3 regions of the Bradyrhizobium sp. SZCCHNR1015 genome follow, and region 1 is predicted to be linked to each of the others. Evidence: predicted binding sites of a transcription regulator. Region 1 holds the regulator's gene; each other region holds the start of a gene.
The links. The regulator PhoB, encoded in region 1, activates phosphate uptake and scavenging genes when phosphate is short. The targets are predictions, from matches to a motif close to TGTCATNNANCTGTCAT.
Positions count from the first base shown of each region.

Region 2: the regulator PhoB is predicted to act here: its motif matches at 7,217-7,233, upstream of phnC (phosphonate ABC transporter ATP-binding protein).
Region 3: the regulator PhoB is predicted to act here: its motif matches at 2,927-2,943, upstream of QX128_RS23460 (Orn/Lys/Arg decarboxylase N-terminal domain-containing protein).

Region 1 covers NZ_JAUEYW010000002.1:468,465-478,815, reverse strand. Annotated here, with positions in the region: gene QX128_RS05905 (HoxN/HupN/NixA family nickel/cobalt transporter) at 1-182, opposite strand, end outside; gene QX128_RS05900 (trypsin-like serine protease) at 349-1,665, opposite strand; gene phoB (phosphate regulon transcriptional regulator PhoB) at 1,813-2,520, opposite strand; gene phoU (phosphate signaling complex protein PhoU) at 2,537-3,253, opposite strand; gene pstB (phosphate ABC transporter ATP-binding protein PstB) at 3,284-4,108, opposite strand; gene pstA (phosphate ABC transporter permease PstA) at 4,105-4,986, opposite strand; gene pstC (phosphate ABC transporter permease subunit PstC) at 4,990-5,988, opposite strand; gene pstS (phosphate ABC transporter substrate-binding protein PstS) at 6,086-7,096, opposite strand; gene QX128_RS05865 (LysR family transcriptional regulator) at 8,132-9,061, opposite strand; gene QX128_RS05860 (Dabb family protein) at 9,179-9,505, shown strand; gene QX128_RS05855 (NAD(P)-dependent oxidoreductase) at 9,595-10,351, shown strand, end outside.
Region 2 covers NZ_JAUEYW010000016.1:220,537-230,887, forward strand. Annotated here, with positions in the region: gene QX128_RS26670 (ABC transporter ATP-binding protein) at 1-656, opposite strand, end outside; gene QX128_RS26675 (ABC transporter permease) at 662-1,447, opposite strand; gene QX128_RS26680 (ABC transporter permease) at 1,452-2,267, opposite strand; gene QX128_RS26685 (ABC transporter substrate-binding protein) at 2,320-3,327, opposite strand; gene phnE (phosphonate ABC transporter, permease protein PhnE) at 3,486-4,334, opposite strand; gene phnE (phosphonate ABC transporter, permease protein PhnE) at 4,334-5,218, opposite strand; gene phnD (phosphonate ABC transporter substrate-binding protein) at 5,292-6,221, opposite strand; gene phnC (phosphonate ABC transporter ATP-binding protein) at 6,293-7,102, opposite strand; gene QX128_RS26710 (DapH/DapD/GlmU-related protein) at 7,278-7,940, shown strand; gene QX128_RS26715 (alpha-D-ribose 1-methylphosphonate 5-triphosphate diphosphatase) at 7,937-9,121, shown strand; gene QX128_RS26720 (DUF1045 domain-containing protein) at 9,128-9,838, shown strand; gene QX128_RS26725 (SDR family oxidoreductase) at 9,915-10,351, opposite strand, start outside.
Region 3 covers NZ_JAUEYW010000014.1:49,973-60,323, forward strand. Annotated here, with positions in the region: gene cobD (threonine-phosphate decarboxylase CobD) at 1-485, shown strand, start outside; gene cobS (adenosylcobinamide-GDP ribazoletransferase) at 482-1,201, opposite strand; gene QX128_RS23450 (histidine phosphatase family protein) at 1,198-1,791, opposite strand; gene cobT (nicotinate-nucleotide--dimethylbenzimidazole phosphoribosyltransferase) at 1,791-2,846, opposite strand; gene QX128_RS23460 (Orn/Lys/Arg decarboxylase N-terminal domain-containing protein) at 2,990-5,347, shown strand; gene QX128_RS23465 (N-acetyltransferase family protein) at 5,356-5,928, shown strand; gene QX128_RS23470 (hypothetical protein) at 5,937-6,149, opposite strand; gene QX128_RS23475 (hydroxyacid dehydrogenase) at 6,581-7,630, opposite strand; gene QX128_RS23480 (thiamine pyrophosphate-binding protein) at 7,780-8,331, shown strand; gene QX128_RS23485 (thiamine pyrophosphate-dependent enzyme) at 8,328-8,927, shown strand; gene QX128_RS23490 (VanZ family protein) at 9,057-9,410, shown strand; gene QX128_RS23495 (DUF1236 domain-containing protein) at 9,468-9,857, opposite strand.

The sequences.
Region 1 (10,351 bases):
AGCCAGGCCAGCAGCGCGGTGCCGACGATGGCGGGCCGGTCGGCGTAGAGCGCGAAGGCCCAGGCCCAGGCGAGCGCGTTGGCGGCGACCAGCCCGGCGACGAGCGCAACGGTCCTGCCGGGCTGCGACCGCCACCACAACAGCCGCGGGGCACGAGGATGATCAATTGGAACAATCGTCATACTCGGACCATAGCAAGAGGCAGGCCAGTTCGGTAAGGGCCGCGGCAGGCGAAAGCTGCAGGAAAAATCGGCTGCACTTGCCGGATCGCCCGCTCGCTTGGCAACCCGCTATCCAGTCGCGCACAGATCGTGACCAGCGGCGGGACCTCTCTCGTCCCCTCCCCCTTCACCGCGCAGAGGCACTCTGCGCCGCAATCTCGCGCCGCACGACCGCCTCGAACTGGCTGGCGGGCGCGGCGAACATCAGCCGGGTCTCCTCGTGGAACGCCGAGAAGATGCCGACAACGGTCGGCTGCCCGCCGACCTCGGCCAGGATCGGCGAGCCCGAATAGCCGAAATTGGCGAGGCAATGCACCGTCAGCAGCCGGGCATCGCTGGTCATGCCGGCGCTGCAATTGCGCTGGCCGGTCGGCGAATAGCGCCGCTCCTGGCCGTAGCCGATCTCGGAAATGGCGCCAGCCTTGGTCGCAGCCTGCAGTTCCTCCCGCGTCAGCGCCTTGACCGCGACCGGCTTCGAGGGCAGCGCATCCTTCAGCACGATCAGCGCCCAATCGGCGGGCGAGCGGTCGAGCGACCATCTGTCGTGCCGGGTCGGGACGAAGTCCGGCGCCACGATCAGCTTGTCGGCGACCGACGATGCCGCCGGCGTGCCCCTGTTCATGCCGGCCAGGAAGCGGACATTGCCGGGGCTGACCTGCGCGACGCCGTTGAACACGCAATGCGCGGCGGTGAGCACGACGCGCGGCGCGACCAGCGTGCCGGTGCACCAGCCGCCGGTCGAGTATTGCGCGACGGTGACGACGCCGATCGACGACGCCGGCCACGAGGTGGGATCGACGACCTCGCCGATGTGGCGGTCGAGCCCGAGCAGTTGCTCCGGACGCGGAGCGGCGACGCCCGCCTCCGCCGATTCCGGCTTCGGCCGCCAGGCCGCAATGGCGCTCTGGGCCTGGACGCGCTGCGGCTCGGTCAGCTTGACCCTCTGCACGTCGCGGCCGGCCGATCGCACGCCGCTGCGACCCGCCATCACCAGCCAGGCGTAGCCCTGCACGACGTCCTGCTTCACGCCGCGACCGTCGAGCAGCATCAGGCCCAGCATGTATTGCGACTGGGCGAAGCCCTGCGCTGCCGCGCGGCTGAACCAGCGGCCGGCTTCGCCATAATTGCTCGCGACACCTTCGCCGTTGACATAGGCGATGCCGAGATAATGCTGGGCGACGGCGAGGCCCTGATCGGCGGCCTTGCGATACCACGCCAGCGCCTCGGCGGGGTTGCGCGGTTGGCCCCAGCCGAAGGCCTCCATGAAGCCGACGTCGAACTGCGCCCGCGCATCGCCCTTGGCGGCCAGCGGCAGCAGGCGGCGCATCGCCGCGGCGTGCTGTCCGTTTCCCGCCGCGGCGACCGCGTCTTCGAGCTCGGCGGCCGCGGCGCCCGCCGCGCTGCCGAGCAGCACGGCTAGAGATATGATGATGGTCTTGATCAAGGGCGTCCGCTGGGACCGAAACATCGTGACGGGCCACGAAGCAGACACGATCAAGACGGCGGCGGCGTGGCGGAAAGCGGACCGCGATCTCCTCAATCGGGCCCCCTCGCGCCTCACACCTGCTTCATCCTCACGCCCGATCGCCCCTTACACCTGCTCGCTCTTGGCGAAGCGATCATCGAGCGCATAGCCGGCGCCGCGCACGGTGCGGATCGGGTCCTGCTCGCGGCCCGGATTGAGCAGCTTGCGCAGGCGGCCGATATGGACGTCGACCGTGCGCTCGTCGATATAGATGTCGCGGCCCCAGACGCTGTCGAGCAGCTGCTCGCGGCTGAACACGCGGCCGGGATGCTCCAGGAAAAACTCGAGCAGGCGGTATTCGGTCGGGCCGAGATCGATCGGCCGTCCCGAGCGCGCCACGCGGCGCTTCTCGCGGTCGAGCTCGATGTCGCCATAGGACAGCACGGTCGCCAGCCGCTCCGGGCTCGCCCGCCGCAGCAGGCCCTTCACGCGCGCCAGCAGCTCCGGCACCGAGAACGGCTTGACGATGTAGTCGTCGGCGCCGGTCGCGAGGCCGCGCACGCGCTCGCTCTCCTCGCCGCGCGCGGTGAGCATGATGATCGGCAATTGCCGGGTCTCGGACCGCGCCCGCAGGCGGCGGCACAGCTCGATGCCGGACAGGCCCGGCAGCATCCAGTCGAGCACGACGAGATCGGGAACGCGCTCCTTCAGCCGTGTGTCGGCCTCGTCTCCGCGCGCCACCGTCTCGACCTCGTAGCCTTCGGCCTCGAGGTTGTAGCGCAGGAGCGTCGTCAGCGCCTCCTCGTCCTCCACCACCAGAATTCGGGCGCCCATGTCAGAACCGTCTCTCTCAGTTGCCGGGGATCGTCGATGCGAAGCTCGTCATGTCGCCCTTCGGGCGCTTGTCCATGATCTGCTGGCCTTCGATCATATAGAAGACGGTCTCCGCGATGTTGGTCGCGTGATCGCCGATGCGCTCGATGTTCTTGGCGCAGAACATCAGATGGATGCAGAACGAGATGTTGCGCGGATCCTCCATCATGTAGGTCAGGAGTTCGCGGAACAGCGAGGTGCAGATGGCGTCGACCTCCTCGTCGCCCTTCCACACCGTCATCGCCGCCGGCAGGTCGTGCGCGGCATAGGCGTCCAGCACCGTCTTGACCTGCGACTGCACCAGGTCGGTCATGTGCTCGAGCCCGCGGATCAGCTTGAGCGGATGGAAGTCGCTCTCCAGCGCCGCGACGCGCTTGCCGATGTTCTTGGCGAGATCGCCGATGCGCTCCAGATCGGTGGCGACCCGCATCGCACCGACGATCTCGCGCAGGTCGACCGCCATCGGCTGTCGCCGGGCGATGGTAAGAACGGCGCGCTCCTCGATGATGCGCTGCAGCTTGTCGACCTCGGCGTCGGTGGCGACCACCTTCTGGCCGAGTGCGATGTCGCGCCGCACCAGCGCATCGACGGAATCGACGATCAGACGCTCGGCGAGGCCGCCCATTTCCGACACCAGCCGGGTGAGATCCTGCAGATCGCTGTCGAACGCCTTGGCGGTATGTTCACTGGCCATGATGATCTCCTGAAGTCAATGTCGTCGGCGTCAGCCGAACCGGCCGGTGATGTAATCCTGGGTCCGCCGATCGCTCGGCGAGGTGAAGATCTTGCTGGTGTCGTCGAACTCGATCAGCTCGCCGAGATACATGAAGGCGGTCTTGTCGGAGACGCGCGCCGCCTGCTGCATGTTATGCGTCACGATGGCGATCGTATAGTTTTCGGCGAGCTCCTGGATCAGCTCCTCGACCTTGGCGGTCGAGATCGGATCGAGCGCCGAGCACGGCTCGTCGAACAGGATCACCTCCGGCCGGACCGCCACGGTGCGCGCAATGCACAGCCGCTGCTGCTGGCCGCCTGACAGCGACAGGCCCGAAGCGTTGAGCTTGTCCTTGACCTCGTTCCACAACGCGCCGCCGCGCAGTGCCTTCTCGACCCGGTCGTCCATCTCCGACTTGGAGATCTTCTCATAAAGCCGGATGCCGAAGGCGATGTTCTCGTAGATCGTCATCGGGAACGGCGTCGGCTTCTGGAACACCATGCCGACACGGGCACGCAGCAGGTTGAGGTCGAGCTTGGGATCGAGGATGTTGGTGTTGTCCAGCATGAGCTGGCCCACGGCGCGCTGGCCCGGGTAGAGATCGTACATCCGGTTGAAGATGCGCAGCAGCGTCGACTTGCCGCAGCCGGATGGACCGATGAACGCGGTGACGCGGTTGGTCCCCAGCGACAGGTTGATGTTCTTCAGCGCGTGGTGATCGCCGTAATAGAAGTTCAGGTTGCGCGCGGTCACCTTGGCGGGGGCTTCCGGCAAAACCTTGCCGTTCAGCGCGGCGGGATTGGGCTGGCTGACGGATACGGACAGGTCGGTCATTTTGCGTTCCTCTCGGCGCCGAGAATGCGTGCACTGACATTCAGGGCGAGCACGGCCAGAGTGATCAGAAGGGCTCCGCTCCAGGCCAGCTGCTTCCAATAGGCATAGGGGCTCTGGACGAAGTTGTTGATGGTGACGGGCAGGTTGGCCATCGTCTTGGAGAGGTTGAGGCTCCAGAACTGGTTCGACAGCGCAGTGAACAGCAAGGGCGCGGTCTCGCCGGCGACGCGGGCGGTGGCCAGCAGCACGCCGGTGATCAGGCCCGAGCGCGCCGCGCGATAGGCGATGCGCCGGATCACCAGCGATCGCGGCAGGCCGAGCGCCGAGGCCGCCTCACGCAGCGGGTTGGGCACCAGCAGCAGCATGTCCTCGGTGGTGCGCAGCACCACGGGGATGACAATGACCGCCAGCGCCAGCGAGCCTGCGAGCGCCGAGAAGCCGCCCATCGGCACCACGACAGCGCCATAGATGAACAGGCCGATGATGATCGAGGGCGCCGACAGCAGGATGTCGTTGATGAAGCGGATCACCGAGGTCAGGCGGTCGTTGCGGCCGTACTCGGCCAGATAGGTGCCGGCGAACAGGCCGAGCGGCGCGCCGATGCCGACGCCGATGACCGTCATGATCAGAGAGCCGACGATGGCATTGCGCAGTCCGCCTTCGCTCGAGCCCGGCGGCGGGGTGTCGGCGGAAAACACTTGCAGGCTGAGGCCGGCGAGGCCGTTATAGAACAGCGTGAACAGGATCAGCGCCAGCCAGGTGACGCCGAACAGCGCGGCGGCGACGCAGAGGCCGCGGATCACGATGTCCCTGCGGCGTCGGCGCGCATAGATCGGATTGACCGGCGTATCGGCGGTGAGCGAATCTGCGCTGGACATGGCTTATTTTCCCGCCTTTGCTTGGAGCCGCATGAGCATCAGGCGCGCGCTCGCCAGCACGAAGAAGGTGAGCACGAAGAGCAGCAGGCCGAGTAGGATCAGGCTCGACTGGTGCAGGCCGTCGCTCTCCTGGAACTCAGAGGCAATGGCGGCCGAGATCGTGGTGCCCGGCGCGAAGATCGACGATGAGATCCGGAACGAGTTGCCGATGATGAAGGTCACCGCCATCGTTTCGCCGAGCGCACGACCCAGCGCCAGCATGACGCCGCCGATGACGCCGACACGGGTGTAGGGAATGACGACGCTGCGCACGACCTCCCAGGTGGTGCAGCCGACCCCGTAGGCCGCTTCCTTCAGCACCGGCGGGACGGTCTTGAACACGTCGACCGAGATCGAGGTGATGAAGGGCAGCACCATGATCGCCAGGATCAGCGAGGCGTTGAACAGACTGAGATAGGACGGCGGACCGGCGAAGATGTCCTGCAGCACCGGGATGCCGGAGCAGAGATTGATCATGAACGGCTGGAACGTGTAGGCCAGGAACGGGCCCAGAACGAAGAAGCCCCACATGCCGTAGATGATCGAGGGAATGCCGGCGAGCAGCTCGATCGCAATGCCGATCGGACGGCGCAGCCATTGCGGGCACAGCTCGGTGAGGAAGATCGCAATGCCGAGACCCACCGGAATCGCGATCAGCATCGCGATGAAGGACGTGACCAGGGTGCCGTAGATCGGGCCGAGCGCCCCGAGCACCGGCGGATCGGCCGACGGCGCCCAGCGCCGCGTCCACAGGAATTCGAAGCCGTAGGCCTTCATCGCCGGCCAGGCGCCGATGATGAGAGAGATGATGATGCCGCCGAGGATCAACAGGACCGAGATCGCGGCGAGCCGGGTGATCCAGTAAAAGGTGACGTCGCCAAGCTTGAAGGCACTGAGCGCGCGCGCCCGGTCGTAGGGCCCGGCAGCAGCCGCGATGTCGCCGACTTCGGTCTGAACCGCCATCTCTGCCAATTCCGCCCCCTGTTCCTTGGACACGCCTCAACCCCGGTAGCACCCCTCCCCCGGCGGCCGGGAGAGGGGAATTTTCGATACGTCCAGCTCAGCTCTTGATGTCGGCAGACCAGGTCTTCTCGATCAGCTTCACGACGCTGTCGGGCATCGGGATGTAGTCGAGCTCCTCGGCCATCTTGCCACCCTTCTCGAACGACCACTTGAAGAACTTGATCGCCTCGGCGGACGCGGCCTTGTCGGTCGGCTCCTTGTGCATCAGGATGAAGGTCGCGGCCGTCATCGGCCAGGACTTGTCGCCGGGCTGGTTGGCGAGGATCACGTAGTAGCCGGGGGCCTTGGTCCAATCGGCATTCGCGGCGGCGGCCTGGAAGGCCTCGACGGTCGGCTGCACGGTCTTGCCGGCCTTGTTCACCATGGCCGTGTAGGTCAGCTTGTTCTGCTTGGCATAGGCGTACTCGACATAGCCGATCGAGTTCTTGGTCTGGCCGATGTTGCCGGACACGCCTTCGTTGCCCTTGGCGCCGACGCCGACCGGCCACTCGACCGCGGTGTTGAAGCCGATCTTGCTCTTCCAGTCGGCGCTCGCCTCGGAGAGATAATAGGTGAAGTTGAAGGTCGTGCCCGAACCGTCGGAGCGGCGGACGACAGCGATCGCGTCGGACGGCAGCTTGACGCTGGGGTTGAGCTTCTTGATCGCGGCGTCATCCCACTTGGTGATCTTGCCGAGATAGATGTTGGCGAGCGTCTCGCCGTCCAGCACCATCTCGCCCGGCTTCACGCCCTCGAGGTTGACGACCGGCACGATGCCGCCCATCACCATCGGCCACTGCACCAGGCCGTCCTTCTCGAGCTGCTCGGCCTTGAGCGGAGCGTCGGTGGCGCCAAAGGTCACGGTCTTGGCCTGGATCTGCTTGATGCCGCCGCCGGAGCCGATCGACTGGTAGTTCAGACCGTTGCCGGTCTCCTTCTTGTAGGCGTCGGCCCACTTGGAATAGATCGGGAACGGGAACGTCGCGCCCGCACCGGTGATGTCGGCGGCGAACGCCGACGTCGATGCGGCGACCAAGCCGGCAGCGACGATAGCTTTGACGAAATTCATAGCTGGTCTCCATGCTCGGGAAGCGAAGCGCCATCTGCGCCCGATTGCGCTTCCCCGGCCGCTTTACGGGGCCTCAGTGTGGCTTTTATAAAGGTTCGATGACAGTCGGATGACAGTCACAAGCCGTTGATAATTCTTGATATTTAGAATTTGACCCGAGTTTTTACGGAGCGCGGGCGGGGTTTCATGCGGGCCTCCGCCCCTCGCCGTTTGCGAGCACTGCTCAACGAGATTGGAGGACCCGGCGATGCCGCGCGCAACCTCATCGACCCCATGCGGCCGCTGCGCCCGACGTGGAAGTTGCCACAAGGGGCCGCCAAATCATCGGTGTCGTTCCAGGCAAGGTCGGCGACGGGAAGCGGTGACGGCCGCCGACCCGGGACCCACTCCGCAGCGGTTGTGGCCTGGCGGCCGGTCCATCATCGTGCCTCGAACTCCTCCCTGGGGTTATGGATCCCGGATCTGCGCGCGCTTTGCGCGCTTGTCCGGGACGACAGCGGAAAGGTTGGTTGGCCGCTCCGCCGCCTCATGACACGCGTCATCGCGCCCCACGGCACACCGTGCCCGAGGTGATGCATCGATCATATCGCCCTGAAACGAGAGGGCGCGAGGAAGGCCGGACCTCGGCTGAGGCCCGTGGCCCGCCTGCTCAAAAGAATGCAGGCGGCAGGTACCACAGGTACAGCCGGACAGACCCGGCCTTCCCCGCGCGATGGCTTTACGGTGTCCTTCGTGCTCTCCCTGGGGATCGGCTTTCTTGCCCCCATCGCCCGCGCGTGCCGTCAGGCAACCACCGCAGACTTGACCTCAGCGTCGAGAGGCCAGGACCACACGACTTCGCCGTCCGTGCCAACCGCGCTCGTCTGGCGCAGCCGTCACGTCCATCGCAGCCCACCTCAACGTATCGTGACGACGCGTACGTCCCTCTGCTCGAGGCGGGTTGCACGCAAGAGAACATGATTTCAGAAAAATAGCAAGCTATTTATTTTTTTCGGAACACACCCTCCCCCCCCCCCCGGCACGCGGGGCATCGGCTCAATCCGGCTTCGGCGGCTCGATCCAGATCCCAGGGTCGGAATGGGTCCGGATGTGGTCGACGAGGAAATCGGCGAACACCCTGATCTTGGCCGGCAGCCTGACGCGGTTCTGGTAGGCAATGTTCATCGTCAGGAGCGGCAGCTCCCAGTCGAGCAGGACCGGCACCAGCCGGCCGGCCAGAATGTCGCCCTGCACGATGTAGAGCGGCTGAATCAGGATGCCGAGCCCGGCCAGCGCCGCGCCCCTGATCACCTGGCCGTCATTGCTGTCGAGCGTCGGCGCGATCCGGATGCTCTGGGCCGTCGTTCCGTTGCGCAGGGACAGGGAATAGGGATCGTTGGCAAGGTTGTAGATCAGCATGTCGTGGCGCACGAGATCGGCGGGAACGACGGGGCGGCCGCGGCTGGCGAGATAGGACGGCGCCGCCGCCAGCACACGCCGCATCTGCCCGATGCGGCGGACGACGATGCCCGAGTCCGGCTCATGCTCGCGGGTGCGGATCGCGACGTCGATGCCCGCCTCGATGAAATCCGGATAGCGGTTGGCGGCGATGATCTGCAGGTTCAGCTTCGGATACATCGCGCGGAACGCCGGCAGCATCGGCGCGAGATAGATCGTCGCGAACGACAGCGAGCTGGTGACGCGCAGCATGCCCTGCGGCGACAGCGCGCGGTCGCTGACGGCGTCCTCGGCCTCGGCCAGCTCGTTGAGCAGCGTGCCACAGCGCTGCAGCAGCTCCTGCCCGGCTTCGGTCAGCCAGAGACGGCGGGTGTTGCGCTCGATCAGGCGCACCGCGAGCCGCTCCTCCAGCGCGCTGAGATGCCGGCTCGCCGCTGCGTTGGACATCCGCAAGGACTCGGCGGCCTTGGACAGGCTGCCCAGCTCCGCCGTCCTGGAAAACACTTCGAGCTGGAGCAGACGGTCCATTGTTGCGCCGAATTGTTACGCTGAGCGGAAAACAGAGTTACAATTTTTGGGCTTTATTTCCATTTCCTGCAAGGCAAAATCGCCCGACAAGAACAAGGCACAGGTGAGGACGCACGAATGACGGGGCCGATCAGGCACATCGTGATGTGGCGGCTACGCGCCGAGACGGCCGCCGACCGCGCCGCAGCCCGGCTCAAGGTCAAGACCCTGTTCGAGGGCCTCAAGGGCCGGATCGACGGCCTCACCCACATCGAGGTTGGTCTCGATGTCAGCGACGTCGACTACGCCTGCGACGTCGTCCTGTTCTCCGAATTCGCCAGCAGTGCCGCGCTGCACGCCTATGCCTCGCACCCCGAGCACCTGCGCGTGCGCGAGGAGCTCGGCGACATCAGGATCGGCCGCTTCCAGGTCGACTATCCCATCGCCGCGGCGACCGGCGCGTGACCGGGGCGTTCATCTTCGACGGCCTGCCCGGCCGCCCCCTGCCCGGCTCCAGACCACATGGCAGATCAAGCCAATGACGGACGGCATCGATGCCCCTTCCTGACCAACGCCTCGCCTTCATCGGCATCGGCAAGATCGGCCTGCCGATCGCGGCGCGGCTCGCCAAGGCCGGCTATGACGTCACGGCGTTCGATCCCAACGCCGAGCGGCTCTGCGAGGCGCGCGCGCTCGGCATCGTCGCTGCAACATCCGCGACGGAGGCGGCGCGTGACCATGCGGTGGTCATCGCGTCCCTGCCCGACGACACCGCGCTGCGCGCGGCGATGCTCGGCGACGGCGGAGTGATCGCGGCCTTGGCACCGGGCGCGATCCTGATCGAGACCAGTACCGTGGGCGTCGACGCCTCGAGCGCAGTCGCCGCGGCCGCCGGCGCGCGCGATGTCGCTTATCTGCGCACGCCGATCTCCGGCAATGCCAGCATCGCCCACACCGGCGAGCTGACCTGCTTCGTGTCGGGACCGCAGGAGGCCTTCGCGCGGATCACGCCGCTGCTGCAGGCTTTCACGCGTGCGCAGACTTATCTCGGCGCCGCCGAAGAGGCGCGCTATGCCAAGCTCGCCGTCAACCTGATGATCGCGACGACGGCGGCGATGATGGCCGAGAGCCTGGCGCTGGCGCGCAAGGGCGGCATCGCCTGGCCGGACATCCTGCAGGTGCTGCACGACAGCGCGGTCGCCTCGCCGATGGTGAAGTACAAGACCGCGCCGCTGCTGGCGCGCGACTTTGCCGCGACGTTCTCCTGCGCGCAGATGGCCAAGGATCTCGATCTCATTCTCGGCGCCGGTC
Region 2 (10,351 bases), on a different contig from region 1:
GCGATCGCGCCCTTGCGCATCACGACGATGCGGTCGCCGAGCTCCATGGCTTCAGCCTGATCATGCGTGACGTAGATCGCCGTGATGCCGAGCGTGCGCAACAGGCCGTTGAGCTCGCCGCGCAGGCGCTCCCGCAAGGCGGCATCGAGTGCGGTGAGCGGCTCGTCGAGCAGCAGCACGCTCGGGCGGATGGCGACTGCGCGCGCCAGCGCGACGCGCTGACGCTGACCGCCCGAGAGCTGATCGATGCGCCGGTCTTCAAGACCGCCCAGATTGGTCAGCGCGACCAGCTCGGCGACGCGCGCGGCGCGCTCCGGCTTGGCCACGCGGCGGATCTTGAGCCCGTAGCCGATATTGTCCGCAACCGTCATGTTGGGGAACAGCGCGTAGGACTGGAACACCATGCCGACATTGCGCTTCTCGATCGGCTGTCGCGTCAGATCCTTGCCGTCGAACAGCACGCGCCCCCCCGCATCGGGCGTTTCGAGCCCGGCCACGATCCGCAGCAGCGTGGTCTTGCCGCAACCGGACGGCCCCAGCAGCACCAGCGTCTCGCTCTGTGCGATGTCGAGCGTGGCCGGCGCGAGTGCGCACGTCCCGTCGGCAAAGGTCTTGCCGCAATTCTCCACCTTGAGGGCGGCTCCATGCCGGGTCATCGTGCTCACCGCAGGCTTCCTCTCTCGCCGACCCATTGCATGGCCACCAGCAGCGGGATGATCATGACGAAGAAGATCAGCGTGTAGGCGGACGCGACCTCGAGACGCATCGACGCATAGCTGTCGGCGAGACCGACCGGCAGTGTCTTGGTCAACGGCGTATGCAACATCCAGGTCAGGTTGAACTCTCCAAGAGATAGCGTCACCACCATGAGGCTACCCGCCAGGATGCCGGGCGCGGCGTTGGGAACGATGACGTCGATGAAGCGGCGCCATGGCGCGGCTCCGACCGATGCGGCGCCTTCGTCGAGCGATGTCACGTCGATCGTCGAGAACACCGCCATGACGGACCGCACCATGAACGGCATCGTGAAGATCACATGGCCGACGAGGATGAACAGCCATGAGCGACGGAAGCTTCCGGCCCCGCCATAGGTGAGCAACAGCGCCAGCGCGATGGCGAGCCCGGGAATCGCGAGCGGCAAGGTGATGATCTCCTCGACCAGCCGCGCCAGCCGTCCGCCGCGAACGTACAGCGCGTAGGCCGCGGGAACACCGACCACGAGCGTGACCGCCAGCGTGCCCACCGCGATCAGGATCGACGCCATGATCGTGCCCGCGTAGAGCTCCCAGACCTGGGCCACCCACTGCAAGGTCACGCCGGACTGAATGCCGCGGAAGTAGTTGACGGTCACGCCCGCCACGATCGAAAGGCCGGCCGGCACGGCCAGGAAGGCAGCGACCAGCAATGTGAACAGCAGTTGAAGGATGAAGATGGCTCTGTCGCGCACGTGCCTACCCTGCCGCTGCCACGGAGCTGCCGGCGAAGGAGCGCGCCAGTGCCAGCATCAGCCAGGTCATCAGGCCAAGCCCGACCGAGAGCGCCGCCGAGGTGGCAAGGTTTCCGGCCAGCGTGAACTCCGTGTAGATCAGCATCGGCAACACGTCGATGTTCGTGGCCAAGGTGAATGCCGTTCCGAACGCGCCCATCGCCGTCGCGAATGCGATCGCGCCGGACGCGATCAGCGCCGGCGTCAGGGCCGGCAGGATCACGTCGCGCAGCACGGCCCAGGGGCCGGCGCCGAGCGAGCGCGCGGCCTCCTCCAGCCCCGGATCCAATTTCTGCGCGGCAGCCATGATCGTGAGGATCACCCGCGGAATCGAGAAATAGAGATAGCCGAGGAACAGCCCGTAGATCGAATAGGCGAATACGAGCCTGTCGCCGGTGAGCCGGGACGAGATCTCGCCGATCAGCCCCTGGCGGCCAGCCAGAAGGATGATCATGAAGCCCACCACGACGCCCGGGAACGCGAGCGGAAACGTCAGGATCGCGACCAGGAGCGCGCGGCCCGGAAACCGGTGACGCTGCAGGAACAGGCCGGCGATCGTCGCGATGACCAGGGTCGCGATCGTGGTGGCCGCCGCCAGCGCCAGCGTGTTGAGAAGTGTCGTGCGGTAGCGCGGCTCGATGATGATCGCGAGATATTCGGCCAGACCGTGCGGTCCCTCGGCGCCGGTGACGAGCAGCCTCGCCATCGGAAGCAGGAAGAAGGCCGCGGTGACGGCTGCCAATGGCAGCAGGCAGAGCCGGACGAATGAACTGTGCGACATGTGATCAAGTGCGCCTCCGCCGGATCCTCTCCGGCGGAGGCGCGGTGCTCCTTCAGCGGACTTCGGACAGATAGCGATCGACGAAGCCCTTTTGCGCGGCTTCCATATCGCCCCAGTTCACGCTCTTGGCGCGGGCGTAGTCGCTGTCCGGCAGGAACTTGTTCTTCACCGCGTCCGGCAGCTCGATCGGGCGCGCCGGGCGCAGATAGGCATTGGTCCAGATCGCCTGGCCCTTGTCGGAGAGCAGATAGTCGATCACCTTCTTCGCCTTGTCCTTGTCGGGTGCGTTCTTCACCAGGCCGACGACGTAGGGGAAGACCACCGAGCCTTCGCAGGGAATCACGAACTCGAAATTGCCCTTCTCGGTATATTTCGCGCGGTAGGCGTTGAAATCGTAGTCGAACAGGATCGGGATCTCGCCCGAGACGACACGCGCGTAGGACGTCTGCTTTGGCACGATCGGATCGTTCTTGCGCAGGTCCTTGAAGAACGTGACGGCAGGTTCGAAATTCGCTTGCGAACCGCCGAGCGCGAGATTGACGGCGACGGCGCCGACATAGCCGACGGCAGCCGAGCTCGGGTCGAGATAGCCGACCATGCCCTTGTAGTCCGGCTTGAGCAGATCCTTCCAGCAGGCCGGGACCGGCTTGCCGCCAAGCGCATCCTTGTTCACGAACAGGCCGAGCGTACCGGAGTGGATCGTGGTCCAGTAGCCATCCGCATCCTTCAAGCCGGCGGGGACCTGATCCCAGTTCGCCGGCTTGTAGGCCTCGAGCGCGTCCTGCGTCTTCGCCTTCATTCCGAAGGTGACTCCGAAATAGCCGATGTCGCCGACTGGGTTGCTCTTCTCGGCAAGGATCTGCGCCAGCGCCTGGCCGGAGTTCTTGTTGTCGTGCGGAATGTCGTAGCCGAGATCGGTCTTGATCGCCTTGAGCATCGAGGCCCAGTCGGCCCATTCCGGCGGGCAGTTGTAGCAGATGACGTCCGCAGCCTTGGCCGGCTGCCACGATGCGGCGACGCACAGCGCGAGCAGCGCGAGAACGAGGCGGGTGAGCTTCATGAAGATAGACTCCGTATTCCTGGCATCACGGCCAGTTCCGGAGCTTCCCCTAAAGGCGGCACATGAAGGATTTGCGACACCGGGTGCAGCACACACAGCGGACGCCGCACCCTGATCGTTCGTAGGCAAACGATCGCAACCTTCGGATGCCACGCCCTTCAAGCGATGGCGCGGCGGCCGATGATCGCAAACCGCAGCTTGCCCGAGATCCAGTCGATCGCAGCCACCGCCACAAGGATCATCAGGATCAGGAACGACACCTTCTGCCATTCCAGCACGCGGATCTGCTCGGCGAGTTGCAGCCCGATCCCGCCGGCGCCGACGATGCCGATGATCGTCGCCGAGCGCGTGTTGGATTCGATGAAGTAGAGCACCTGGCCGGCAATCACGGGAAGAACCTGCGGCAGGAGGCCGAAGCGGATCTCATGCAGCGCGCTGCCGCCGGCTGCACGAACGCCCTCGACCTGGCGCCGGTCGGCCCCCTCGATCGCCTCCGAGAACAGCTTGCCCAACGCGCCGAAGTCGGACACGGCAATCGCGAGCACACCGGCGAATGGACCGAGTCCAACGACGTTGATCCAGACCAGCGCCCAGATCAGCGTATCGACGCCGCGGATGCTGTCGAACAGCCGCCGTACCGGAAAGCGGAAGATTGCGGACGGGACGATATTGCGCGCCGCGAGCAGGCTGACGGGCAGCGCGAGCACGGCCGCGAGCATCGTGCCGAGCATGGCAATCGACAGCGTCTCTCCCATCGATTTCAGATAGGTCGGAAGCGACGCGCCGGGATCCGGCGGCAGCATCATCAGGGTGATCCAACCGAGTTGACTGATGCCCGTCAACAGCCTCGTCGGCGAGAAGCCGAGCTCGACGAGGCCGAACACGAAGATCCCCATCGCGGCAACCGCCACCAGCGGCGTCGCCAGACGGGCGGACGCTGGCCGCTCGAACACGCCTGGGTATCGCGATCGCAGCGCGGCGGTATCGATCTCGTCCAGCTTTCGCATCATGCCCGGCCTTCGCTGCCGAAGAGACGGCTGCGCAGCAGCCCCGTGCCAATGTCGATGACAAACACCGTCAAGATGATCAGAACGAGGATCGCGCTGACGTCGGAATAGTAGAACTTGCGGATCGCGACGACGAGCTCCTGGCCGATGCCACCCGCACCGACGAAGCCCATCACCGACGCCTCGCGGACGTTGATCTCGAACCGCAGCAACGTGTAGCTCGTGTAGCCTGCGACGACCTGTGGCAGGACGGCAAAGCGCATGCAGGACAGCCAGCCGGCACCGGTCGCGCGGACTCCCTCGACCGGCTTCATGTCGACGTTTTCGACGACCTCCGAAAACAGCTTGCCGAGCGCACCGCAGGAGTGGATCGCGATGGCGAATACGCCGGCCATTGGCCCCAATCCGAAGGCCATGACAAAAATCAGAGCGAACACGATGCCCGGCACCGTGCGGGCAAACTCGAGCAGGCGCCGGACCGCGAAGCGCAGCCAGGATGCAGGAGAGGTGTTCTCGGCCGCGAGGAAATTCAATGCAAACGCCAGGACGGCGCCGAGCATGGTTCCGACATAGCTGATCAGGATCGTCTCACCGAGAAGCCGCGTCCATTTGCGCAGGCCCCAGAGCCATTCCGGCAGGTTGGTCCACACGCGGTGTCCGTCGTCGAGCGTGAAGAGCCGGTCGAAATAGCTGAGGAAGTTGCCGAGATAGGTGACGAGCGTTCGGAGATTGACCTCCGAACCGATGGCTGAAACGAACAGCACGAGGCCGGACGCAACCAGCACGACGACGGCACGCAGACGCTTGCGCGCCACCGCTTTGCGGTAGGCGCGCTGCAAAGGTTCGAGCTGCTGTTCAGGCAGGATGGCGACGGCTGACGACATGTTTGTCGGTGCAAAGCGCAAATAGGCCGGCGGGGCTTCGATGACGCGGTCCCCCGCCGGCCCGGTGCAACGCTTACGAGCCCTTCTTGCGGAGAGAGTCAACGAATTTGATCAGCTCGACAGTCTTGTTGTAGTCCTCCGTCGAGATCGCCTCCCACGGCTTGTTCTTGCCGTCGGACAGCTTGGCGAAGGCTTCCGGATCCTTCTTCGCCGCGTCGAGGAAGGCCTGCTTGATTGCGGCCTTCATGTCGGTGGGCAGGTCGCTGAGATAGGCGTACGGCGAGTTGATGATCATGTCCGACTTGCCGATGATGCGGAAATCTTCCTTCTTCAGCGGCGTGCCGTCGGCCGACTTCACCATGTTCTTGGTGAGCATGCGGGTCAGGTTGGAGTCATCTCCGTTGTTCCACCAGTTTGCGGCGACGTCGACGGTTCCCTGCGCCAGGGCCAGCACGGCGTTCTCGTGGCTGCCCGTAAAGATGACCTGGGAGAAATAGGTGTCGGGGTCGATGCCCATCTGGCTCATCTTGAAGCGCGGCATGTTGTTGCCAGAGGTCGAGTTCGGGTCCACCAGGCCGAGATTCTTGCCCTTCAGATCCTCGAGCTTTTGGTACGGGCTCTTGGCGAGCACGTAGAACACGGAATAATAGCCCTTCGACCCGTCCGAGTTGACGTCGATCACGAAAGCGTCCGTCTTGACGCCCGTCACGCGCGCGCGGGCGAAGGAGGCCGGACCGTAATAGCCGATGTGAATGTTGCCGGCGCGCTGGCCCTCGATGACCGCGGCGTAGTCATTGGCGACGCGCAGCGTCACCTTGACGCCGAGCTCCTTGGAAAGATAGTTCACGAACGGCGTGTAACGCTCGACGACACCCGAGCCGTTTTCGGCCGGGATCGCGGCAAAGGTGATCTCCGGATATTTGGTTCGCCAGTCCTCGGCCGAGGCGGACGAAGCGAACGACAGAGCGGCCAAACCGGCCAGAATGAGACGACGATTGATCATGGAACGTCCTTCAAGTTTCAGGGGACGATGTCAGGATTGACACGACAGATGCGCCCGCAGCACGCAGGCAATCAGGCGACGGCAACTTTGCCGACAGCCGGAACGGATTCGGGAGCTTTGGGCATTGCCGGCGGCATCACCTCGTCGGCCTCCAGATCGTACAGCTCGCGCGCGATCTGGCCGGTGAGCGCCGCCGGCAGATCGTCGAACACGACCCGACCATTCGCCATTCCGATCAATCGGTCGCAATAGCTGCGCGCCAGATCGAGCGAGTGCAGATTGCAGATCACGGTGATGCCGAAATGCTTGTTGATGCGCAGCAGCGCGTCCATGACGATCTTGGTGTTGCGCGGATCGAGCGAGGCGATCGGCTCATCGGCCAAGATGATTTCCGGATTCTGGACCAGCGCGCGCGCGATCGCGACGCGCTGCTGCTGCCCGCCCGAAAGCTGATCGGCGCGCTGCGCGGCGAGGGAGGCCATGTCGAACTGCTCGAGCGCGGACAGCGCCATGGCAACATCCGCCGCCGGCCAGAGCTGCGCCAGAGAGCGCCACGACGGGATTTCGGCGAGTCGCCCCATCAGGACGTTCGTGAGCACGTCCAATCGGCCGACCAGATTGAACTGCTGGAAGATCATCGCCGAGCGCGCGCGCCACTGCCGCAGGTCGCGGCCGCGCAGCGCCGTCACATCGAGATCCTTGAAGAGAATGCGGCCGCCGCTCACAGGACTCAGGCGATTGATGGACCGCAGCAGGGTCGACTTGCCCGCGCCGGAACGCCCGATCACGCCGACGAAGCTGCCGGGTGCAACAGAGAAGGACGCATTGTCGACCGCGGCTTTCATGCCAAAACGGCACGTCAGGCCATCCACCACCAGCATTGAATTCTCCAGACGCCTCGCTTTGGCCTATCGCTAACGTCTCGATTCTACAGTTATGTGACAGCAACACTGCGGCGCCACATCCGTCCACATGCCGGTCGGCAGTCATGCAGATGTCACGCCTCTGTCATAGGGGAGACCCAACACCTTCACAGGCGTAGAGACAGGATGCGAGATGGCCGGCAAGCTGCTTTCGATTGAACCTACCGTTGACCCTTCGGCCAAGCTCCAGGACGTGACGCTCGGCGCCTATTGCGAGATAGGCGCCCGCACCATCCTGCAGGAGGTGACGATGGGCGACTACTCCTACGTGGTCAACGATTCCCAGATCACCTACACGACGGTCGGCAAGTTCTGCTCGATCGCGGCGATGACCCGGATCAACCCGGGCAACCACCCGATGCAGCGGGCGACGCAGGCCCATTTCACCTATCGCGCCAGCGCCTATTTTCCAGGCGAGCCCGACGATGCCGAGTTCTTCGCCTGGCGGCGAGAGCATCATGTCCGGATCGGACACGACGTCTGGATCGGCCATGGCGCGATCGTGCTGCCGGGCCGCAACATCGGCACCGGCGCGGTCGTGGCGGCTGGCGCCATCGTCACCAAGGACGTTCCGGCCTATACCATCGTCGCCGGCAATCCGGCGCGCCCGATCAAGCGCCGGTTTCCGCACGAGGTCGAGCAGCGGCTGCTGGATCTGGCGTGGTGGGATTGGAAGCACGAGGCGCTGCGCGCGGCGCTGCCCGATTTCCGCAAGCTCGAGATCACCGCGTTCCTGGATAAATACGAGGCCGCTCTCGACGCCCGCGTCCCGGTACGGCAGAGTGCCGCCCCATGACCGATATCTCAATCTCGCGGGGCCGCTGCCTCGTCGACACCGACCTCGTGGACACCTCCTTGATCATATCCGGCGACGTCATCGCCGGCATCGGGACACCGGGATGCCGGTCAGGTCTCGAACTCGATGCGGAGGGGCTCACCGTGCTCCCCGGCATCGTCGACATCCACGGTGATGCGTTCGAGCGCCAGATGATGCCGCGCGCCGGGGTCGATTTCCCGACCGACGTCGCGCTGATCGACAGCGACCGCCAGGCCGTCAGCAATGGCATCACCACGGTCTTCCACGCAACGACCTGGTCATGGGAGCCGGGCCTGCGCAGCGCCGACAATGCGCGGCGGCTGCTCGAATCGATCGAAGCGCTGCGCCCGCAGCTCGCGGCCGACACGCGCTTTCATCTGCGCCACGAGACCTTCAATCTCGACGACGAGGAGGAAATCGGCCAGTGGCTCGCCGATCGGCGCGTCGACCTGTTCGCCTTCAACGATCACATGGACTCGACGGTCGCGAGCCTGGACACGCCGCACAAGCGCCAGCGCATGGTCGACCGCACCGGCCTGCCCGGCGCGGAGTTCGACCGGCTGGTCGCGCGCATCGCCTCTCGCGCGGATGCCGTTCCAGCCTCGATCGCGCGGCTGGCCGACATCGCACGCAAGGCTGGCGTCCGCATGCTGTCGCACGACGACGACAGCCCGGCCAAGCGCAAGGCGTTTCGCAGCCAGGGCGTGACCATCGCGGAATTTCCGGTCAACGAGGAGACTGCGCGCGAGGCCGCCCAGGGCGGAGACGCGATCGTCTTCGGCGCGCCCAACGTCGTTCGGGGCGGCAGCCATACCGGGTGGACGCGAGCCAGCGACATGATCGCCAAGGGCCTCTGCTCGGTGCTGGCCTCCGACTACTACTATCCAGCGCCGCTGCTGGCGGCGTATCGGCTCGCGGCCGACGGCGTTCTGCCGCTGGCACGCGCCTGGGATCTGATCTCGGGCGGCCCCGCACGCGCGGCCGGACTGGCGGACCGCGGGACGCTGGCCGAAGGCCGCCGCGCCGACGTCATTCTGGTCTATGACCGCGTGCCGTTGCGCCCCCGCGTCGTCGCCGTCATCGCGTCCGGCCGGCTGGTCTATCTGGCCGAGACCCATCGGCTGAACGCAGTGCCCGTGCGCACCATCGCGGCGGAGTAGCAGATCATGGTCGATGCGCCCCGCTACGCGATCTACTACGCCCCGGCGGCGACGACGGGCTTGGCCGGATTCGGCGCGAGCCTGCTGGGTTACGACGCCTGGAGCGGCGACGAGCCGAGCTTTCCGGAAGAAGTCGTTCGCGCGGTTCCCGATTGGGCCGAGCTGAGCGCGGACCCGCGCAAATATGGCTTCCACGCCACTTTGAAGGCGCCGTTCGAACTGGCCGATGCGCAGAGCGAAGCCTCGCTCCGCGACGCCTGTGCGGAGTTCGCGGCAAGGCCGCGCGCCATTCCGATCATTCGTCCCATCGTGGACTCGATCAGCGGCTTCGTCGCGATGATCCCTGGCGAGCCCTCGCCGGCGCTGCAACAGCTCGCAGCCGATTGTGTCCGGACGTTCGAGCCGTTTCGCGCGCCGATGACCGCCGAGGACCGTGCACGGCGCAAGCCGGACCTGCTGACACCACGACAGCGCGATCATCTCGATCGCTGGGGCTATCCCTATGTCATGGAGGATTTCCGCTTCCACATGACGCTGACCTGCCGGCTGTCCGACGAACGACGCCGGCCGATCCTGACGATGCTGCAGCAGAGATTTGCGGCGCTGTCGCTGACAGAGCTCCGGATCGACCGGATCGTGTTGTTCCGCCAGCCCAACGCCCGCCAGCGGTTCGGCATCATCGGAGACTGGCCGCTCACGGCCGTCCAGCGCATCTAGGGACGTCAGTTCGGCATGGCCGCATGGTGCGGCCGCGCCTGCCGGTCGAACAGCGCGACCGGCAATCTCGTCGGACCTACACCGCCTTCGTCAGGGCGCCATCGATGATCAGATTGGTTCCCGAAATGCGGCTTGCGAGCGGGCTTGCGAGCATCACGACGCCGTAGGCCACCTCCTGGGCTGTTCCCATGCGCCCCGTCGGATTCAAGCCCATTGCGGTCTTGAACAGGTCAGGCGATCCATTCTCGATGTTCTGCCAGATGCCGCCCTCGAAATAGGTGTTGCCCGGCGACACCGCGTTGACGCGAATGCCTTTGCCGACCAGTTGATGCGCGAGGCCCTTGGCGTAATGGATCAGCGCACCCTTGATCGCGCCATAGGATCCGGCGGCGAAATCGACTTCAAAGCCCGACACGCTGGAGATGATGACGATCGAGGCCGACTTCGACTGCTCCAGGTAAGGAATTGCTGCCGCGATCGCGTTGACCGTATGCATCATGTCGGTGCGAAAGG
Region 3 (10,351 bases), on a different contig from region 1:
CGAGCCTGATTCCGAACTTGCCACCAGCCACTCTGGTGTTGCGATCGTTCGGAAAGGCTTACGGCCTGGCAGGATTGAGGCTCGGCTTTGCCATAACTTCCCAGGACCTGGCCGATCAATTGCGCCGTGCGCTGGGTCCATGGGCCGTGTCTGGACCTGCGCTTGCGATAGGTTCGATTGCTCTGGCTGACGACCAATGGCTGCGGGACGCACGCGTGAGGCTGGTGTCCGACGGACAACGGCTCGATACGATGCTGACCGCGTCCGGCTGCCAAATTCACAGCCTCGGTTCCAGGGCTCTTGGCGGAACACCCCTGTTCAGGCTGGTCGAGAACGCGAATGCTGCCGCATTGGCCGAGCGGCTCGCCCGGCACGGCATCCACGTCCGGCGTTTTCCGGCTCAGCCGAACTGGCTGCGCTTCGGCCTGCCGGGCGATGAGTCCGAGTGGCAGCGGCTGGCGCAGGCGCTCGGCGGCGCCTTCTAGCCGAGCACGCAGGCGGCAAGCAGCAGCGTTTCCGTGACCTCGATGCTGGCGCCATGGCAATCACCAGTGATGCCGCCGAGCCGCCATTGCCAATAGAACGCGACCGCCGGCAGGAGCACGATGGCGAGCAGCGTCGGGACCGCGCCGGCCAGCGCGGCGATCACGAGCACGCCGCCCCACGCGATAATGACATTCCAACCGACGCTGTTCGAGACGCTCGCGCCGAGCCCCGGCTTCAACGACAGTAGCGTCTTGGTGCAGACCAGCGTTCCCAGCCGTGCCCAAGCCGGGATCAGCAGCAGCGCCCAGGCCGTCGGGCCCGTGGCCAGCTCGGCGGTCAGCACCAGCTTGGCGGCGATCTGCAGCGATATCGCGACCAAGGCGAAGCTGCCGGCATGGGGATCGCCGAGCACGGCGACGAAGCGCTCGGGCTTGCCATGCGCGGCGCCGAACGCATCGGCGACGTCGCCGAGCCCGTCGAGATGCAGCGCGCCGGTGATCCAGATCCAGGCGACCAGCACGGCGAGCGCGACGATCCACGGATCAGCATCATGAAAAAGACGGGCGACCAGCGCCAGACAGGCGCCAATCACCAGTCCGGCTGCCGGAAACCAGACCGACGCCCGCGCGAGATCATCCGGTCGCGACTCCGCGACGCGCGGTGTCGGTAGCCGCGTCAGGAACTGCAATGCGATCCAGAATTCACGAAGCATCATGGCTGGATGATCTCGACGATTTCGCCCCAAGCTACACCATCATCGCCCTGCCCGGCTTCGAGCGTGATCCGCGTGCCGGGACAGATACGCAGGCTCCATAGCTGGCGCAGCGGCCAGCCGAGCAGATGCGACAGCGCGGCACGCACGGCGCCGCCATGCGTCACCACCAGAACCGGCGCAGGCTCGGACTTTGCCAGAATGCGATCAGTCGCGCGCGTGACACGCGCTCGCAGATCGACCCAGCTCTCACCGCCCGGTGCCCGGACTGTGGGATCAGCATGAAAGGCGTCGAGCAAACCTTTCCCCCCGGGCTCGGCGGCGAGGTCACGGCGGCTTCGCCCGTCCCAGTGCCCGAAATCGAGCTCGCTCCAGTCCGCATCGATGTCCAGCGCGCAGCCGGCCTGTCGCGCATAGTCCTCCGCCGCCGCACGTGCGCGCGCCAACGGCGAGCTGACAACGCTGCGCCAGATCCGGCTCTGCGTCTGCCGCCGGAATTGATCCCAGCCGAGGTCGCTGAGCGGCGGGTCGGTACGGCCGTCGAGATGGCCGTCCCGCCCCGTCGTCCCGTGCCGCAGCAGATCGATCCGCATCAGGGCTTGGCTCCCGAGACAGCGGCCTCCGCGAAGGTCGCCATGCCCCCGTGAAGCGCACAAGCCAGCCGGATGATCGGCAGCGCGGTGGCGGCGCCGGAGGCCTCGCCGAGCCGCAGATCGAGGTCGATCAGAGGACGCGCGCCGAGCGCGTCGAGCACAATGGCGTGGCCGCGTTCGGCCGAGCGATGCGAGAACAGCAGCCACGCACGGCAGGACGGATTGAGGCGGACGGCAACCAGCGCCGCGACCGAGACGATGAAGCCGTCGACCAGCACCGGCCAGCGCCGCTGCGCGGCGGCGACGATCGCGCCGGCCATCGCGATGATCTCGAAGCCGCCGACCGCTTTCAGGATGTCCGCGACGGCCGCTCCCGCCGTGAGCCCGTGTCGCCGCAATGCGTCGACGATCACCGCGGCCTTCCTGGCCCGCCCGTCGGCGTCGAGCCCGGTGCCGCTGCCGACGGTGTCGACAGGCGCACAGGACAGCAGCGCTGCGGCGATCGCTGCCGCCGACGTCGTGTTGCCGATCCCCATCTCGCCGAAGATCACGAGTTGCGGCGCGTGATCGGCCTGCCGCAGCACCGCGCGCCGTCCGGCTTCCACCGCGAACGCAACCTCCTCCGGCGTCAGCGCCGCCTCGGTGCTGAAATCGCGGGTGCCGCGCCGTGGCTTGTCGACGACGACGCCGGGCACCGGCTCATGCGCCAGCGTCCCGACGTCGACCACCTCGAGCGGGCAGCCCAGGCTGCGCGCCAGCACCGAGATCGCCGCACCACCGGCCGCGAAGTTGTGCAGCATCTGCACCGTCACTTCCGGCGGATAGGCCGACACGCCCTGCGCCGCGATGCCGTGATCCCCTGCGAACAGCACCACCGGGACCCTGTCGGCCCCCGGCCGTTCCAGGGCCTGCAGCGCCGCCAGTTCGACCGCCACCTGCTCCAATCGCCCAAGGGCGCCAAACGGCTTGGTCAACTGCGCCTGGCGTTCCAGCGCCGCCTGCCGATAGAGTTCGGACGGGGCCGCACAATCAAGGCTGATCCATTCAGGAAGCACCGCGGATCCTTTCAGCGTCACTCGGGTTCGGGACGATTGCCACCGCGAGACGGCCGAGACAAGCTCCGTGAGTGCCCGATTGTCATTGAACCGTCATCGAACGTGACGACAGGTGGCTGCCCCACCCAGCCCGAAAGACTCTCATGGAATATTCCCGTCGCTTCACCTTCCTGTTCGCCGCGCCCGTGTTCGAAACCGACGATCTCGCGGGCGTCCGCTTCAACCAGATCATCGAGGAGATCCAGCGCTCGGGCTTCGAGGTGGTGCGGGCCCGCAAGCTGGAGGACGCCGAGATCGCGGTGCAGACGGACGCCGCGATCGGCTGCATGGTCGTCGACTGGGGCAAGAAGGGACTGGAGGGCAAGACGGCGTCGCTGATCAATCTGATGCGCCGGCGCGGACTGGACTTCCCGATCATCCTCCTAATCCGCCGCAAGCGGTTCGAGGATCTGCCGGTCGAGGTGCTCGACTTCATCGACGGCTATGTCTTCCTGTCGGAGGAGACGCCCGCCTTCATCGCCAAGAACCTGATCAGCCGGCTGAAGCAATACGCGGAGACGCTGAAGACGCCGTTCTTCGGCACGCTGGTCGACTATGCTGAGGAAGGCAACCAGCTCTGGACCTGTCCCGGACACAATGGCGGCGTGTTCTACAGCCGCAGCCCGATCGGCCGGATCTTCGTCGAGCATCTCGGCGAAGCCGTATTCCGCGACGACCTCGACAATTCCGTGCTCGATCTCGGTGATCTCCTGACCCATGAGGGACCGGCGCTGCGCGCGCAGAAGGAAGCGGCGCAAATCTTTGGCGCCGAGAAGACCTATTTTGTCCTCAACGGCACCTCGACCTCCAACAAGGTCGTGTTGGGCGCGCTGGTCACCGATGGTGACCTCGTGCTGTTCGACCGCAACAACCACAAGGCGGCCCATCATGGTGCGCTGCTCATCTCGGGCGGCGTCCCGATCTACGTCCCGACAGTTCGCAACCCCTGGGGCCTGATCGGCCCGATGCGCTGGGACCTGCTCGACGAGCAGCACCTGCGGCAACAAATCCGCGACAACCCGCTGGTGAAGGACCCCGACGCCTGGCGCAAGGAGCGGCCGTTCCGCGTCGCGGTGGTCGAGCAGTGCACCTATGACGGCACGATCCACAGCGCCGAGATGATCCTGAAGCGGATCGGCCACCTCTGCGACTACATCATGTTCGACGAGGCCTGGGCGGGGTTCATGAAGTTCCACCCGCTCTATGCCGGCCGCTTCGCCATGGGCCTCGGCGATCTCGGACCCGACGCACCAGGCATCATCGCCACGCAATCGACCCACAAGCAGCTCGCGAGCTTCTCCCAGGCCTCGCAGATCCACGTCAAAGACCGCCACATCAAGGGGCAGCGGCGGCGGATCGAGCATCGGCGCTTCAACGAGAGCTTCATGCAGCACGCCTCGACATCGCCGTTCTATCCGCTGTTCGCCTCGCTGGACGTCGGCGCGCAGATGATGAAGGGCCGCTCCGGCGAGGTGCTGTGGGACGACACGATCCGGCTCGGCATCGAATTGCGCAAGAAGATCCGGGCGATGCGCAGGGAATTCGAGGAGAAGGAGAAGGATCCGGCACGGCGCTGGTTCTTCGAGCCGTTCGTTCCGGATCGCGTCTCGATTCCCGATGCGGCCAATCCCGGAGCCAGCCACGATGTGGCCTGGGAGGCGATCTCGACCGACCAACTCGCGACCGACGCGTCCCTCTGGCAGCTCGCGCCCGGGGCCGCATGGCACGGCTTTCCGGATCTGGCCGCCGGCTTCACCATGACCGATCCGAACAAGCTGACCTTGCTCACCCCCGGCTTCGATCGCGCCACGGGCGGCTATGCCGACCACGGCATCCCGGCGCCGATCGTCGCCCAATATCTGCGCGAGAACCGTATCGTGGCGGAGAAGAACGATCTCAACTCGCTGCTGTTCCTGCTGACGCCGGGTGTCGAGGCCAGCAAGGCCGGAACCCTGATCAGCGGCCTGGTCGCCTTCAAGCGGCTCCACGATGACAACGTGCTGCTGGAGGACGCCATTCCGGAGTTCACCCGGAAGCGCTTTGCGCGCTACGGCAAGCTGCGGCTGCGCGACCTCTGCGGCGAGATGCATCGGTTCTATCGCGAGGCCGAGGTGAGCGCGCTGCAGGCAAAGCAGTTCCAGCCGCAGCATTTGCCGGAGATCGCGATGTCGCCGCGTGAGGCAGCGCGTGCACTGATGCGCAACGAGGTCGATTACCTGCCGATCGACCAGATCGCCGGGCGCGTTGCGACGACGCCGTTCGTGGTCTATCCGCCGGGCATCGCTACCATCGTTCCGGGCGAGCGGCTCTCCGCGCGCGCCCAGCCGATGATCGATTACCTCAAGATGTTCGAGCGGGCGTTCAACGCCTATCCCGGCTTCGACGTCGAAATCCAGGGGCTGTACAAGGAGCTCGACGAGTCCGGCCGGGTCCGGCTCCATACCTATGTCTGCGCAGAGTAATTCGAACCATGGACAGCACGATCACGGCTGGCGAGACCGAGCCGCCGGTCCTCGTCAGGCCGTCACGCGACGAGGATGTCGAGGCCATGCTCTCGATCTACCGGCGGCATGTCCGCCGCGGGGTCGAGGACAGCGCCCCCGGTTCCGGCGCGCCGGAGCCGGACGATCTCAAGCAGCGGCGCAAGAATCTGCGCAATCATCGCCTGCCGCATCTGGTTGCGACATTCCGCGGCGAGGTCGTGGGCTATGCCTATGTCGTCCTGTTCAGGAAGCGGCCGGCCTATCGGTTCGCGGTCAAGCATTCGATCTATGTCCACCATGAGCATCTCGGCCGCGGTGTCGGCCGGCTGCTGATGCAGGCGCTGATCGATGCTTCCGCCGCGGCGGGATATCGGCAGATGATCGGCTATATCGACGCCGACAACGTCGCCTCGCTCGGCATTCACGAACGCTTCGGGTTCGCCAGAGTGGGGCTGCTGCCAGGCGTCGCCTACCGCTACGGCCGCTGGTGCGACACCGTGATGGTGCAGCGCTCGCTCGGCCCCGGGGCCCGCGATGCACCGGCTGGGCTGAGCCACTGAGCCGCAGCTCAGGAGGGAAAGTCGGCCGCCTTCACCTCGATGCGGTCGGCGTGCAGCGACCAGTCGCGCAGCTCCTGCTGCTCGCAGAACCTGGACTTTGCGATTTCTGCGGCTTCGCCTTCGCTGTCGGCCTCAACCTCCAGCGTGCTCTGGCAAATCTCGCACTGGCGGCCATTCTCGCCCAGCACGTCCTTCAGGAAATGGATGACGTAGCGCGACATGCAACCTCCTGCCTCTCACGCAGTGATCGAGGAGATGTTAGCGCGCTTCTCCGTCCGCTGTTGACCGATATCAAGCGGCCGACGCAAATATTTGACGCAGCTCGTGGAACCGGCGCTCAGGCTCCGACCGAAGGCAGGCTTGCGGCGGCAATCGCGACGAACTGCGAGACGGCGCGACGGACGCGGCCATGGGTCGACTTCAGGATAGCGTTCAGCCGGCGCATCGGACCAGTTTCCCTTCCGCGCCGAGCGAAAAAAATGGCCTAAGCTCATGGCGCCCCTGAAAAAATGATCAGCCGCCGCCGGGCTGTCGAGACGGCGCGGAAAATAGCAATGTCCACGTCGCCGCAGCCGCCCGGGAGAGAAGATTCATTACCACCCCGCGGCTTGCGACGCATGAAATCTTCTCTCCGCAACTCCCCCTCTCCCGGCTAGCCCGGCGCCACTCCGAACGCCTCGCGGAAACGGGCGCTGTAGCGCGGCCAGGCCTCGGGATTGATCAGGCGCGGCGGCCGGCCGCCGTCGAGCGCGGCGAGCAGTTGCTCGGCCGCGATCCGGCCCATGTTCTGCCGCGCCTCCCGCGTCACGCCGGCGGTGTGCGGGCTCGCCAGCACGTTGTCGAATTGGAGCAGCGGATGATCCGGCGGCGGCGGCTCCTTGGCCCAGACGTCGAGCCCGGCGCCGGCGATGCGCTTTTCGCTCAGAGCAGCGAACAGCGCCTCCTCATCGTGGATGAAGCCGCGGGCGGTGGTGACGAAATAGGCATGCGGCTGCATCAGCGCAAACTCCCGGGCGCCGATCATGCCGCGGCTGTCTCTCGTCAGCGGGCAATTGATCGAGACGAAATCCGAGCGCCGCATCAGGTCATGGAGGTCCACCTTCTCCGCGCCGCGGGCCGCGATCTCCTCCGACGCGAGACAGGGGTCATAGGCCAGCACCGTCATGCCGAGGAGGCCGCGGCACAGCTCGGCAACCCGGCGGCCGACATTGCCAAGTCCGACGATGCCGATCGTCCGCCCCTGCACCTCGTTGCCGATCAGATCGTTGCGGTTGACGTCCGCCTCCCGGCGCAGCCGGCGGTCGGACTGGATGATGCGCTTCGACAGGGTCAGCATCATGCCGAGCGTGTGCTCGGCCACCGAATGCGCGTTGCCGCCGGACTGGTTGACGACGAGGACGCCGGCTGCGGTGCAGGCCTCGACATCGACGGGGTCGTATCCCGCCCCGTTGCTGGACACGATCAGCAGGTTGGGCGCGCGGCGCAGCAGGTCTGCATCGACATGGAAGCGCGGCGCGAGCTCGTCCCGGGCCGCCCCGATCTGGTAGACGTGGGCCGCCGCGAGGATCGGCGCCGTCTCGGCCTCGGAGCTCTCGTTCTCCAGCCGGTCGAGCCGGACGTCGGGGCGTGCGGCGAGCAGCTCGCTGAAGATCGGGTGCGCGAGATATTTGACGTAGAAGACGCGCTTGGAATTCGCGGCCATGAACAGGCGACCTCCTGGTATCTTGGTTCTTGATTTCGGACTTGAAAGGCGGATGCCTGACCGGCCGGGCCGGCATGTTGACAATCGTCCCGGTGCCGTCAAGCTCGGCACCAAACAGAGCCCCATCAGGGACGACCGGAGGAACAGCAATGGCCGCCGATGCCGACGCGGCGCGATCCGCAGCCGCTGTGCCGAATTGGCACGAGATCGTGCTGCAGACGTTCAAGCGCAACGACGTCGATCTCATCCCCTACGTTCCCGACCGCGTCCTGACGCCGCTGATCCGGAGCCTGCACGACGATCCGTTCTTCACGACGTTTGCGACCGCCCGCGAGGAGGAAGCGGTCGGCATTCTCGCCGGCGCCTGGATGGGCGGGCGGCGCGGCGCGCTCCTGATGCAGACCTCGGGCTTCGCGACCTTGCCCAACGTGCTGGCCTCGCTGGTCGTGCCCTGCCAGATCCCGCTCATCATGCTCGTGTCGGAGCGCGGCACGCTCGGCGAATTCAATGTCGGCCAGTCGCTGGTGTGCCGGACCATGCGGCCGGTGCTCGATGCGCTGGCGATGGAGCATCACACCATGACGCGGCTCGACGAGCTCGACTTCATGGTCGACCGCTCGATCAAGCAGGCGGTCGCGACGCAGGCGCCGGTGGCGCTGATCCTCTCCCCGCTGCTCACCGGCGGAAAGGCGTTCGCATGACCGCGCCGATCCTCAACACCAAGATCATGAACCGCCATGACCTTACCTGTCGGCTGGTTGCGAAGCTCAAGCATGAGGAAGCCGTCATCGGCGGCATCGGCAACACCAATTTCGATCTGTGGGCGGCGGGCCCGCGGCCGCAGAACTTCTACATGCTCGGCAGCATGGGGCTGGCCTGCCCCATCGCGCTCGGCGTCGCGCTGGCGCAGCCGCAGCGCCGGGTGTTCGCGCTCGAAGGCGACGGCTCGCTGCTGATGCAGCTCGGCTGCCTCGCCACGATTGCGACGCTGGCGCCGAAAAATTTGGCCATCATCGTCATGGACAACGGCGTCTACCAGATCACCGGCAGCCAGCCGACCTCGGCCCGGCAGGCCGACGTCGCAGCCATTGCCGCAGGATGCGGCATTCGCGCCAGCCATTGGGCCGCAGATGAGGAGGATTTCGAACGCCTCGTCGATCTGGCGCTGGGAACCGCCGGCCCGGTGCTGATCGCGGCCCGCATCGACGACAAGCCCGGCGTCGGCGCCACCCGGCGCGATCCCGCGCAGATTCGCGAGCGCTTCATGCAGGGGTTGGGCGTGCGGCAGCCGATCTGAAAAGCCCGGCGACGGCGCCGCGCGGTAAGATGAGACGCCATGAACCTCGACCCGCGCCGCGTTAACTACACTAGGGGCTCAAGCCGCTGTGAGCCCGGCCCTCAGCCCGGATCGTGCTAAGCAGAGCTCATGAAGATCGTATTCCGCCTTTCGGCCTGGCTGCTCGCCGCAGCCGTCGCCTTCGCGACGCTGGGCCCGCCGAACTACCGGCCGCATTCCCATCTCGGACAGGACGGCGAGCACGCCCTCGCCTTCGTCCTGATCGGCCTGGCCTTCGGCCTCGCCTATCGCAGCCATCGGCTGCTGACCACAGGGATCGCGGTCGTCCTGATCGGGGCGCTGGAGCTGGCGCAATTCCTGGCACCCGGGCGTCATGCGCGGCTGGAGGATTTCATCGTCGACGCCACCACCGCCTGCATCGGCTTCGGCCTGGCCGCCGCGCTCGACTGGCTCGCGCGCCAGATCCGCACCCAGACCACCTGAACGCAGAAAGGCCCCGCCACGGTTTGCGGCAGGGCCTTCCGGTGCGAGGATGTCAGATCACTCGATGATCTTGATGACGCGGCGGGTGCGCGGATCGACGATCACGCGGCGATCGTTGACGACCGCATAGCGATACTCGGTGTAGCGCGGTACCGGACGCAGTTCGACGGTGGCGGGCAGCGGCTCGCCGACCACGACGCGCTCATGCACCACGACCGAGGGCGCACGCTCGGCATCGATCGACGTGATCACCGCATTCGGGATCTCCACCGCGGCGCCAACGGCCGCACCGACCGTACCGCCGACCATGGCGCCGACCGGACCGGCGACCGCGCCGCCAGCCGCCGCGCCATTGGCGGCACCTTCGACGGTCGTGGACTGGGCGAACGCGGCGGTCGATGCCAGCAGCGAGGTGGCGATCAGCGAAACGGCAAGACGGGTTCTCATCATCTCTCTCCTCCAGTGTGTTCGAGATGCCGTTCAACACCAAGGGATCGGCTGCAGTTCCGGTTCCAAATGGCCGAAACTTCATCATGTCCGCGGGAACAAAACTTCGAAGTCGTGGACAGCACGGAGAGACGGCTCAGTTGCTATTCACGTTTCAAACAACCACGCGCACGTTCGCACTCTCGCGGCGGATCACGCCCGAGTCCTGCGATCGATCGCCCTTCGATGACATCGAGAGGGCGCAGGGAATGCCGGGTGAAGGCCTCACCCATGGCCCGCCTGCTGAAAAAAATGCAGGCGGCAGGTACCACAGGCAAAGCCGATCAACCGGCATTCCCTGCGCGGCGGTCTTAACGCTTCCTTCGCGCTCTCCTCGGGGACCGGCTGATTGACCCCGTCGCATCGCGCGAGAGCACAAGCCCTCGTCGCGAACTTGACCTCGGCACCGGGAGGCCAGGACCACACGACTTCGCGTCCGTGATGCGTCGTTCGTC